One region of the Streptomyces sp. NPDC006140 genome, then DNA from elsewhere that is predicted to be linked to it. Evidence: riboswitches for the same ligand, from Rfam matches in the RefSeq annotation. Region 1 holds a riboswitch; each other region holds the start of a gene.

What was found. Region 1 has a riboswitch for cyclic di-AMP ahead of ABZ386_RS15095 (M23 family metallopeptidase). Riboswitches for the same ligand answer to the same signal wherever they lie in the genome.
Positions count from the first base shown of each region.
Region 2: it holds a riboswitch for cyclic di-AMP, as region 1 does, so the genes downstream of both, ABZ386_RS27005 (LysM peptidoglycan-binding domain-containing protein) here and ABZ386_RS15095 (M23 family metallopeptidase) in region 1, are expected to answer to the same signal.
Region 3: it holds a riboswitch for cyclic di-AMP, as region 1 does, so the genes downstream of both, ABZ386_RS31745 (transglycosylase family protein) here and ABZ386_RS15095 (M23 family metallopeptidase) in region 1, are expected to answer to the same signal.

Region 1 covers NZ_JBEXTS010000004.1:556,866-560,130, forward strand. The annotation lists gene ABZ386_RS15090 (GntR family transcriptional regulator) at 1-446, opposite strand, end outside; gene ABZ386_RS15095 (M23 family metallopeptidase) at 632-1,420, opposite strand; cyclic di-AMP (ydaO/yuaA leader) riboswitch at 1,434-1,598, opposite strand; gene ABZ386_RS15100 (pitrilysin family protein) at 1,791-3,179, opposite strand; gene ABZ386_RS15105 (pitrilysin family protein) at 3,176-3,265, opposite strand, start outside.
Region 2 covers NZ_JBEXTS010000011.1:149,400-152,664, reverse strand. The annotation lists gene ABZ386_RS27010 (polyprenyl synthetase family protein) at 1-896, opposite strand, end outside; cyclic di-AMP (ydaO/yuaA leader) riboswitch at 1,361-1,539, shown strand; gene ABZ386_RS27005 (LysM peptidoglycan-binding domain-containing protein) at 1,543-2,325, shown strand; gene ABZ386_RS27000 (HAD family hydrolase) at 2,289-3,137, opposite strand.
Region 3 covers NZ_JBEXTS010000014.1:168,177-171,441, reverse strand. The annotation lists gene eno (phosphopyruvate hydratase) at 1-469, opposite strand, end outside; gene ABZ386_RS31745 (transglycosylase family protein) at 762-1,445, opposite strand; cyclic di-AMP (ydaO/yuaA leader) riboswitch at 1,450-1,616, opposite strand; gene ABZ386_RS31740 (transglycosylase family protein) at 1,845-2,822, opposite strand; gene ABZ386_RS31735 (cytochrome P450) at 3,004-3,265, opposite strand, start outside.

The DNA of each region.
Region 1 (3,265 bases):
TGGGTGAGCACCGAGGTCAGCGCGGGGCTCCCGGAGGCCTGGGCGAGCGTCTCGTGGAACCAGCCGCCCAGAGAGCGCAGGTCGTCGCTGTTGCCCCGGCGGGCGCGCTCCTGGCCCAGCCGGACCAGGCCGCGCAGGACCTTCAGATGGGCCTCGGTGCGGCGCTGGGCGGCGCGGGCGGCGCCGAGCGGCTCCAGCAGCATGCGCATCTCCAGCAGGTCGGCGGCCTCCTGCTCGGTGGGTTCGGCGACGCACGCGCCCGCGTGCCGCCGGGTCACCACGAAGCCCTCGGCCTCCAGAGTGCGCAGAGCCTCCCGGACGGGGACCCGCGAGACGCCGTAGCGGCGCGCGAGGAGTTCCTCGGTGAGCCGGCTGCCGCGTTCGTAGACACCCGCGACGATGTCGTCCCGGATGGCCGTGCACACCGAGTGCGCGGGAATGCGCATGACCGACCTCCGTTTAATCCCCGTGAAACGTCGACGAGTGACGCGTGTCCGTGACTCTATTGCAATGAGCCGGAATTTCCGACGGGAGCCCGGAATCCATGGATATTTTTTGGACAGTCGGCCGTCGTAAACGCCGAAAGCCCCGGCTCGGTGAGCCGGGGCCTCGGGAAGCGGGGCGGGTGCCGTCAGACGTTCACGCCGTGCGAGCGGAGGTAGGCGACGGGGTCGATGTCCGAGCCGTACTCGGGGCTCGTCCGGGCCTCGAAGTGCAGGTGCGGGCCGGTGACGTTGCCGGTCGCGCCGGACAGGCCGATCTGCTGGCCGGGGGTGACCTGCTGGCCCACAGAGACGCCGATGGACGACAGGTGGCCGTACTGCGTGTACGTCCCGTCGTTCATCTTGATCACGACCTGGTTGCCGTAGGCACCGCCCCAGCCCGCCTCGACGACCGTGCCCATGCCGACCGAGTGGACGGCGGTGCCGCTGGCGGCGTGGAAGTCGATGCCGGTGTGGCTGCCGGAGGACCAGACGGCGCCGCCGGCCTTGTAGCCGGTGGAGACGTAGGAACCCGGGATCGGGGAGACGAAGCTGTTGAGGCGCTTGCGCTCGGCCTCGCGGGCGGCGCGCTCCTTGGCCTCGCGGGCCTTCTCGGCCGCCTCCTTGGCCTTCTTGGCCGCTTCGGCGGCCCGCTCGCGGGCGGCCTCCTCGGCCTTCTTCCTGGCGGCGGCCTCCTCGGCCGCGTGCTTCTGCGCGACGGCCTGGGCGTCGATCTGCTGGGCGACGGTGTCGCCCATGGTGACGACGGGGGTGAGACCGGTCTGCTCGGGGGCGGGCTCGGCGGCGAAGGCGGCCGGAGCGGCCACGGTGCCGATGACGCCGGTGGTGGCGAGGGCCGCGACCCCCGCCGCGCGGGCCGTGCCGCGCTGGATCCTGCTGGGACGACGATGCTTCCCGGTGGCGCGGGTGAACGCCATGGAGTGCCTGGTCCTTTCCTTCCTTCTCGCCTACCGGGTTAGCTGACGGGTTCGGAGCAGGAAGGTCTCCTACGGACCCCCTCGCGGCTCGCGCGGGCGTCCGATTCACCCCAGGGACTGCGGTTGGGTCCCCGGCTCCCCTGGCTCGCGCCGTACGGGGACTCGGCGATGACTGTCCGGTGCCGCGGGTGCGGCGCACTGCCTGACGAACAGCCCGGACGACGCTAAGCGGGGCCACTTTCAATTCCCAAACGGATCCGGCCTTTTGTAGCGCATCCCACAGGGCAGACAGGCAACCTCCGTATCAATTCGGGCATAAAGGAGCCCTGGTGCCTTAGGAAGACAACCAGGGCTCCTCGCGCGCGTGCCCCTACTCGGCGGCCACGACCGTGACTTCGCCGATGCCGAGGGCCTCCACCGGGTCCTTGATCTGCGCCGCGTCACCCACGAGCACGGTCACCAGACGGTCCACCGGGAAGGCGCTGACGGCCGCCGCGGTGGCCTCCACGGTGCCGGTCGCGGCGAGCTGCCGGTACAGCGTGGCCTGGTAGTCGTCGGGCAGGTGCTGCTCGACCTGGTCGGCCAGCGTGCTCGCGACGGCCGCCGCCGTCTCGTACTTCAGCGGCGCGACCCCGACCAGGTTCTGCACGGCGACGTCCCGCTCGGCGTCGGTCAGCCCCTGGGCGGCGAGGGTGCGCAGCACCGTCCAGAGGTCCTGCAGGGCGGGGCCGGTGTTGGGGGTGTCCACGGAACCGCTGATGGCGAGCATCGCGGCGCCGGTCCCGTCCGGGGCGGACCTGAGGACCTGGGCGAACGAGCGCACCCCGTAGGTGTAGCCCTTCTCCTCGCGCAGGACGCGGTCCAGGCGCGAGGTGAGGGTGCCGCCGAGGCAGTACGTGCCGAGCACCTGGGCGGGCCACACGCGGTCGTGCCGGTCCGGGCCGATGCGGCCGATCAGCAGCTGCGTCTGGACGGCGCCCGGGCGGTCCACGATGACGACGCGGCCCGTGTCGTCGGCGGTCACCGGCGGCACCGGGCGGGGCTCGGCCGAGGAGCCGGTCCAGGTGCCCAGCGTGTCGCCGAGCAGGGCGTCGAGATCGATGCCGGTGAGGTCGCCGACCACCACGGCGGTGGCCGTGGCGGGCCGGACGTGCTTCTCGTAGAAGCCGCGCACGGCCGTGGAGTCGATCGCGGCGACCGTCTTCTCGGTGCCCTGGCGGGGGCGCGACATGCGCGAGTCGGCGGGGAACAGCTCCTTGGAGAGCTCCTTGGCGGCACGGCGGGAGGGGTTGGCCAGCTCGTGCGGGATCTCGTCGAGGCGGTTGCGGACCAGCCGCTCGACCTCGCTGTCGGCGAACGCGGGCGCCCTGAGGGCGTCGGCGATCAGGCCGAGCCCCTTGGCGAGCCGGGAGGCCGGCACCTCCAGGCTCAGCCGGACGCCCGGGTGGTCGGCGTGCGCGTCGAGGGTGGCGCCGGCGCGCTCCAGCTCGGCGGCGAACTCCTCGGCGGAGTGCTTGTCGGTGCCCTCGGAGAAGGCCCGGGCCATGATCGTGGCCACACCGTCGAGGCCGGCCGGCTCGGCGTCCAGGGGCGCGTCCAGCAGCACCTCCACGGCGACGACCTGCTGGCCGGGGCGGTGGCAGCGCAGCACCGTCAGGCCGTTGTCGAGCGTGCCGCGCTCGGGGGCCGGGAAGGCCCACGGCCTGGCCTCGCCCGCCTGCGGCTGGGGGTGGAATTCCATCGTGGCGAGCTCGGTCACTTGGCCGCCTCCTCGTTCTCGTCGCCGGCCGCGGCTGCGGTGTCCCCGGCTTCGTCGGTCTCGTCGGCGACGGGCTCGTAGACGAG
Region 2 (3,265 bases), on a different contig from region 1:
CGGCGGGCCTGCTCCAGCGCCGGGTGGGCGCGCAGCAGGCGCAGCGCCTCGGCGTGCCGGGCGTCGTCGGTGAGGTCGGAGTCCAGCAGCTCGCACAGGGCGATGTCCTCGGCGAGCCCGAGCCGGGCGGCCCGCTCGCGCAGCCGCAGCACGGGGAGCGTGGGGATGCCCTCGCGCAGGTCGGTGCCGGGGGTCTTGCCGGACTCGTGGGAGTCGGAGGCGATGTCCAGGACGTCGTCCGCGAGCTGGAAGGCGACGCCGAGCCGCTCGCCGTACTGGGTCAGGACGTCCACGACCGTCTCGTCGGCGCCGGACATCATCGCGCCGAACCGGCAGGAGACCGCCACCAGCGAGCCCGTCTTGCCGCCCAGCACGTCCAGGTAGTGCTCGACCGGGTCCCGGCCGTCCTGCGGACCGGCCGTCTCCAGGATCTGCCCGGTCACCAGCCGCTCGAACGCCTCGGCCTGCACGCGCACGGCCTCGGGACCGAGGTCGGCCAGGATGTGCGAGGCGCGGGCGAAGAGGAAGTCGCCGGTGAGGACCGCGACGGAGTTGCCCCAGCGGGCGTTCGCGCTCGCGACGCCGCGGCGCACGGCGGCCTCGTCCATCACGTCGTCGTGGTACAGCGTGGCGAGGTGGGTCAGCTCCACGACGACGGCCGAGGGCACGATCCCGGGCGCGTACCGGTCACCGAACTGGGCGGAGAGCATCACGAGCAGCGGCCGGAACCGCTTGCCGCCGGCCCGCACCAGATGCTGGGCGGCCTCCGTGATGAAGGGCACCTCGCTCTTGGTGGCCTCGAGCAAGCCTTCCTCGACAGCCGCCAACCCGGCCTGGACATCGGCTTCCAGAGCCTGGTCCCGCACGCTCAGCCCGAACGGCCCGACGTCGGTCACGAGGGGTCTCCTGTCTGCTGGTGTCTGCCGGTGATCAAACGGATTGTCGATAGGTCGCTGCCATCACTCGAGTCAGCGTATCCGGTCACGTTTCGATCACCTCCAGCGCCCATGGTTACAGGCCGGGCGGCAGCAGACATTTATCGACTTTCCCGGAAGTAACCGCTCATATGCGATTTGCCGTAATAGAGAAGCAAATTCCCCTTGCGGGGCATTGCGCCCCGGGTCGCGATCAGTGAGTTGAATCACTTCGCCCCCTCGGCGGCCACACCCCGACACCGTCCCGTACCCCCATCCGCGGAAAGCAAGTTGAGCCTTGGCTCCCGCAAAGGATCAAGCGCCTCATATCCCCCCGATCAAGGTCACCGGAGTCGATATGTGACGCCGGTGCTTGTTCCCGGCATGTGCTCTCGCATACGTTCCGGGCTTGTCCGGCGGACGCCGAATCCTGCCGCCGCCCGGACTCCCCACACACACCGACTCACTCACGCAGGGCAGGAGCGGGGGACCCAGGTAAGTCGCCGGTCCATGACAAGGAACGGCTCGGGGTGAAGCCGCGCACGGCAGCACAGCGCCGTACGCGGCCGGGCACCTCCCGGCCCGAACCCGACAGCTCACCTCGCAGGCGCCGGAGAGGAACATCGCCATGCCCGGACGAGGTAAGCACCGTCGCCCCAGAACCAGCCCGCTCACCCGAGGTGTCGTCGCCGCCGGCACCGGCGGAGCGGCCCTGACCCTCCCGCTGCTCGGCGCGACGCAGGCCAGCGCCGCCCAGCCGGCCCAGAGCGCCCCCGCCGCCCAGACCGCACCCCAGGCGGCCCAGCCCGCCAAGTCCCTCACGTACACCGTGACCAAGGGCGACACGCTCTACCGCATCGCGGACAAGTACGACGTCTCGGGCGGCTGGAAGCAGCTCTACAAGGACAACCGCGCCGCCGTCGGCGACGACCCGAGGCTGATCCACCCGGGCCTGAAGCTGAAGGTGAAGACGGCGAAGGCGGCCGCCGGGCCGAAGGCCGCCACCCAGAAGAAGGCGACGCAGTCCTCCGCCCCGGCCGAGCCGGCCGACGGCGTCACCAAGGCCACCCCGGCCGCCGCGAAGACCTACGCGAACAACCTCGACGGCTGGATCCGCGAGGCGCTGGACATCATGGCCCAGCGGGGCATCCCGGGGTCGTACGACGGCATCTACCGCAACATCATGCGCGAGTCGTCCGGCAACCCCCAGGCGATCAACAACTGGGACTCCAACGCCGCCAAGGGCACGCCCTCCAAGGGCCTGCTCCAGGTCATCGACCCGACCTTCGCCGCCTACCACGTGCCCGGCACCCCCTACGACCCGTACGACCCGGTCGCCAACATCACGGCGGCCTGCAACTACGCGGCCGACCGCTACGGCTCGATCGACAACGTCTTCGGCCCGTACTGAGCCGACCCGCCCAGCAGTCGCTCGAGGACGACGGCGATGCCGTCGTCCTCGTTCGACAGGGTGACCTCGTCGGCCACGGCCTTGAGTTCGGGATGGGCGTTGGCCATCGCGACGCCGTGGGCGGCCCAGTCGAACATCGGGATGTCGTTGGGCATGTCACCGAAGGCGATGGTGTCCGCCGGCCGCAGCCCCAGGTGATCGGCGGCCAGCGCCAGGCCCGTCGCCTTGGTGACACCGCACGGCTGGAGCTCGACCGTGCCGGGCCCCGACATCGTCACCGTCGCCAGTGAGCCGACCACCGAGCGGGCCGTCGCCGCCAGCTCGTCGTCCGTCAGGTAGGGGTGGCGCAGCAGCACCTTGCTGATGGGCTCGTCCCACAGCTCGTCGCGCCGGTCGACCCGTACCGCGGGCAGGGTCGGATGCGGCATGAGATAGCCCGGCTCGATCAGCGTGAGCCCGTCGACCCCGTCCTGGTCGACCGCCGCGTACACCTGCCCCACCTCCGCCTCGATCTTGCCGAGGGCGGTCTCCGCCAGCTCCCGGTCCAGGGTGATGGACCACAGCAGCCGGTCCGCGCCGGCGTCGTACACCTGCGCGCCCTGCCCGCACACCGCGAGCCCCGTGCAGCGCAGGTCGTCCAGGAGCGGCCGCACTCTCGGCGCCGGCCGGCCCGTCACCACGAGGTGCTGGGCACCGGCGTCCGCCACCCGCGCGAGCGCGGCGAGGGACCGGTCGGACAGGGTGTCGTCGCCGCGCAGCAGCGTCCCGTCCAGGTCGGTGGCGATGAGTGAATATGCGATGGGTGCGGCCATGATCAGAGAATACGGACAGCGCGCCCTTTCGTTTCATCGCACGGCGCACGCCGATTGCCCGGTTGAAGGCCTCTGCACCAGTTGGCAACAACATGGTCCGCTACCTACCGTCGGGGCCGTCTCGGGCG
Region 3 (3,265 bases), on a different contig from region 1:
CGGCGTGCGAGCCGCCGTTCAGGATGTTCATCATCGGCACCGGCAGCAGGTGCGCGTTCGGGCCGCCCAGGTAACGGAAGAGGGGGAGGTCGCTGGCCTCGGAGGCGGCGTGGGCGACGGCGAGCGAGACGCCGAGGATGGCGTTTGCGCCGAGCGAGCCCTTGTTGTCGGTGGCGTCCAGGTCGAACATGGCCTGGTCGATCAGGCGCTGCTCGGTGGCGTCATAGCCGACCAGCTCCGGGCCGATCTGCTCGATGACCGCGAGGACGGCCTTCTCCACACCCTTGCCGAGGTAGCGGTTCGAGTCGCCGTCGCGGAGCTCGATGGCCTCGAAGGCGCCCGTGGAGGCGCCGGACGGGACGGCGGCACGACCGGTGCTGCCGTCGTCGAGGCCGACCTCGACCTCGACCGTGGGGTTGCCTCGGGAGTCCAGGATTTCCCGGGCTACGACGACGTCGATGGACGGCACGAGCATCTCCTTCTTCATGTGACGCGGGTACGCGGGTCGCGTGGACCCGGCGAGGTGCGGGCCGTGGTGGCTCGCGACATGAGCCTAACCGGCTCCGGGCGATCGGCCACCGGGTCGCCCATCCCATGGACAGAACCGAGAGTAAATTGTTTCCGAACGGAACAAAGCGGGGTTGCAAAGACCGGCCGAAAGATCGGGCGGAGAGCCCGGGGCAGAAAAGACCCCGCCCCGGCGCGTACGGGGGAACACGCGCCGGGGCGGGGAGCCCGTGGGGACGGGGGCAGGCCGCTGCTTACTTCAGGTGCAGCTGCTGGCCCGGGTAGATGAGGTTGGCATCGGTGACGATGTCCTTGTTCAGCTCGAACAGCTTCTCCCAGCCGCCCTCGACCTTGTGCTCGGTCGCGATCGAGCTGAGGGTGTCACCCTTGACGACCTTGTACTCGCCGTCGCCCTTCTTGACCTTCTTGCCGGTCGGCGTGGTGACGGTCTTCTGGCTCTTCTGGGTCTGGGCCGGGCGCTCCTCGGAGCGGGAGGCCGCCTGCTGCTCGGTCTGGCGGGTCTCCGTGGAGCCGCTGCTCTGCGTGGAGCCGCCGCCGGTGTAGCCGGCGCTCGACAGGCCCTTGCCGCAGACCGGCCAGGCACCCTTGCCCTGGCTCGCGAGGACCTTCTCGGCGATCTCGATCTGCTGGGCCTTGGTGGCCTGGTCGGCGGTGGAGGCGTACTTGGTGCCGCCGTAGCCCGACCAGGTGGAGGCGGAGAACTGCAGACCGCCGTAGTAGCCATTGCCGGTGTTGATGGACCAGTTGCCGCCGGACTCGCACTGGGCCACGGCGTCCCACTCGGAGGCGGTGGCGGCGGAGGCGTTGCCGGCCGCCATCAGCGGAGCGGCGACGGCGGCGCCGGCGACACCGGCGACGGCGATGGCGCGAGTGGCCTTGGACGGACGACGGTGCTTGCCCTTGCCGGAAAACAGCATGGATGGATCCCCTCACCGACGCCTGCGAGGTGAGCTGTCGGGTTCGGGCCGGTTGAGTTGCCCGGCCGCGTCCCTCCCGGGACGCGGCTTCACCCCGAGCCCTTCCGGCACAACTGTCCGGTCGGGCGCCTACCTTGGGTCCCCCGCTCCTGCCTACGGCGCTTGACGCGACGACTGTTCCCGTGCGGCCGCTGGCAGGATTCGGCGTTGCGGCAGCCGGGGCTCGCGGTGGCGAGCGGTCATGACCGTAGGCACGTGATCGCCGGAATTTCAAAGACGATCAGGGCTTCTGAGATCTATCTCTCACCGCACTTATACGGGACATTCGCCGCGAAACATGACGCGAACTCGCGCGGTTTCGGGGCGACTTCCGCCGCCGTTTCCGCTCTGTCCCACCGGCTACTCCTCGTCCGCTTCGACCCCTACCGTGAGCCTCTGACCGGGGCGGATGAGGTTCGGGTCGGCGCCGACGGCGTCCTTGTTGCCGGCGTAGAGCGCGTGCCATCCGCCGCTGAGGTCAAGGGAGTCGGCGATGGACCAGAGGCTGTCGCCGGCGCGGACGGTGTAGGAGCCGTCCGCGGCGTCGCGGGAGGCGTCGCCGCCGCGCGAGGCGTGCCGCCCCGTGGACTCGTCCGTGCGGCCGTTCGCGGGCTCGGCGTTCTCGTCGGCGCTGGGGCCGCGGTGGCGGCCGGAGCCGGTGTCGGTCAGCGCCGAAGAGGTGCCGTCCTGCCGCGAGTTGCCGGACTCGCCACTGTCGGAACCGGCCGAGGGGGAGCTGTCGGGCTCCCGGCTCTTCGGCGCGGAGTCCCCGGAATCGGATGACTTGTCGGAGTTGGCTGGTTCGTCCTCCGGCGCCGACGGCGCGTCAGGGGACGCGGACGTCGAGGGGGACGCGGAAGGGGTCGACGAGGAATCCGGCTCGGTGGAGTCGAGCAACCCGGGCGAGTCGGTCGGACCGGACGAGTCAGATGACTCGGACGAGTCCGATGTGCCCGATGTGGAGTCCTGCTGGAGGCCGGAGAGCAGCCCGCAGGTGCGCCACGCGCCGACCCCCTGGTCGGCGAGGATTCTCTCGGCCACGGATATCTGCTGGGAGCGGCTGGCCAGGTCGGCGCTCGCGGCGTAGTCGAGGCCGCCGTAGTTCTCCCAGTCCTCCTGGGACAGCGCGAGGCCGCCGTAGTAGCCGTTGCCGCTGTTCTGGCTCCAGGCGCCGCCGGTCTCGCAGTCCGCGACCCGGTCCCAGGTCGTACCGTCGGCCGCGCTGGCGCCGGAGGCCCCGAGGAGGGGGATCGCGATGGCGGAGCCGGTCACTCCGGCCGCGACGAGGAGAGCCGGAGCCTGGCGGGGGCGACGGTGCCGACCGTTCCCGGAGAGCATACGGAGACCTTTCGCGAGACAGCAGTGACCGGCGCGGCGCAGGAGCCCGGGCCGCGCTGATGGGTGAACGTATCGGCAGACGATCACTTGTCACAAGTTCATGCCGCGCAGATCACGTGAAGATCACAGGTCTGACGGCGTGTCATGTTTAGCCGGTCGCTCCGCTGGTGAGGGCGGGCTCTCACGCCGGGGTGAACTCCACCGGCAGGGTGCGCAGCCCGCGCATGATGAGGCCGCCGCGCCACCTCAGGTCGGCCGGATCCGCCGCGAGCCGGAGGTCCGGGAGGCGGGTGAGGAGGGCGGCGAGGGCGGTCTGGCCCTCCAGACGGGCGAGCGGGGCTCCGAGGCAGTAGTGGATGCCGTGGCCGTAGCCGAGGTGCTGGTTGTCGCGGCGGGAGAGGTCGAGCAGGTCCGGGTCGGCGAACCGCTCCGGGTCCCGGTCC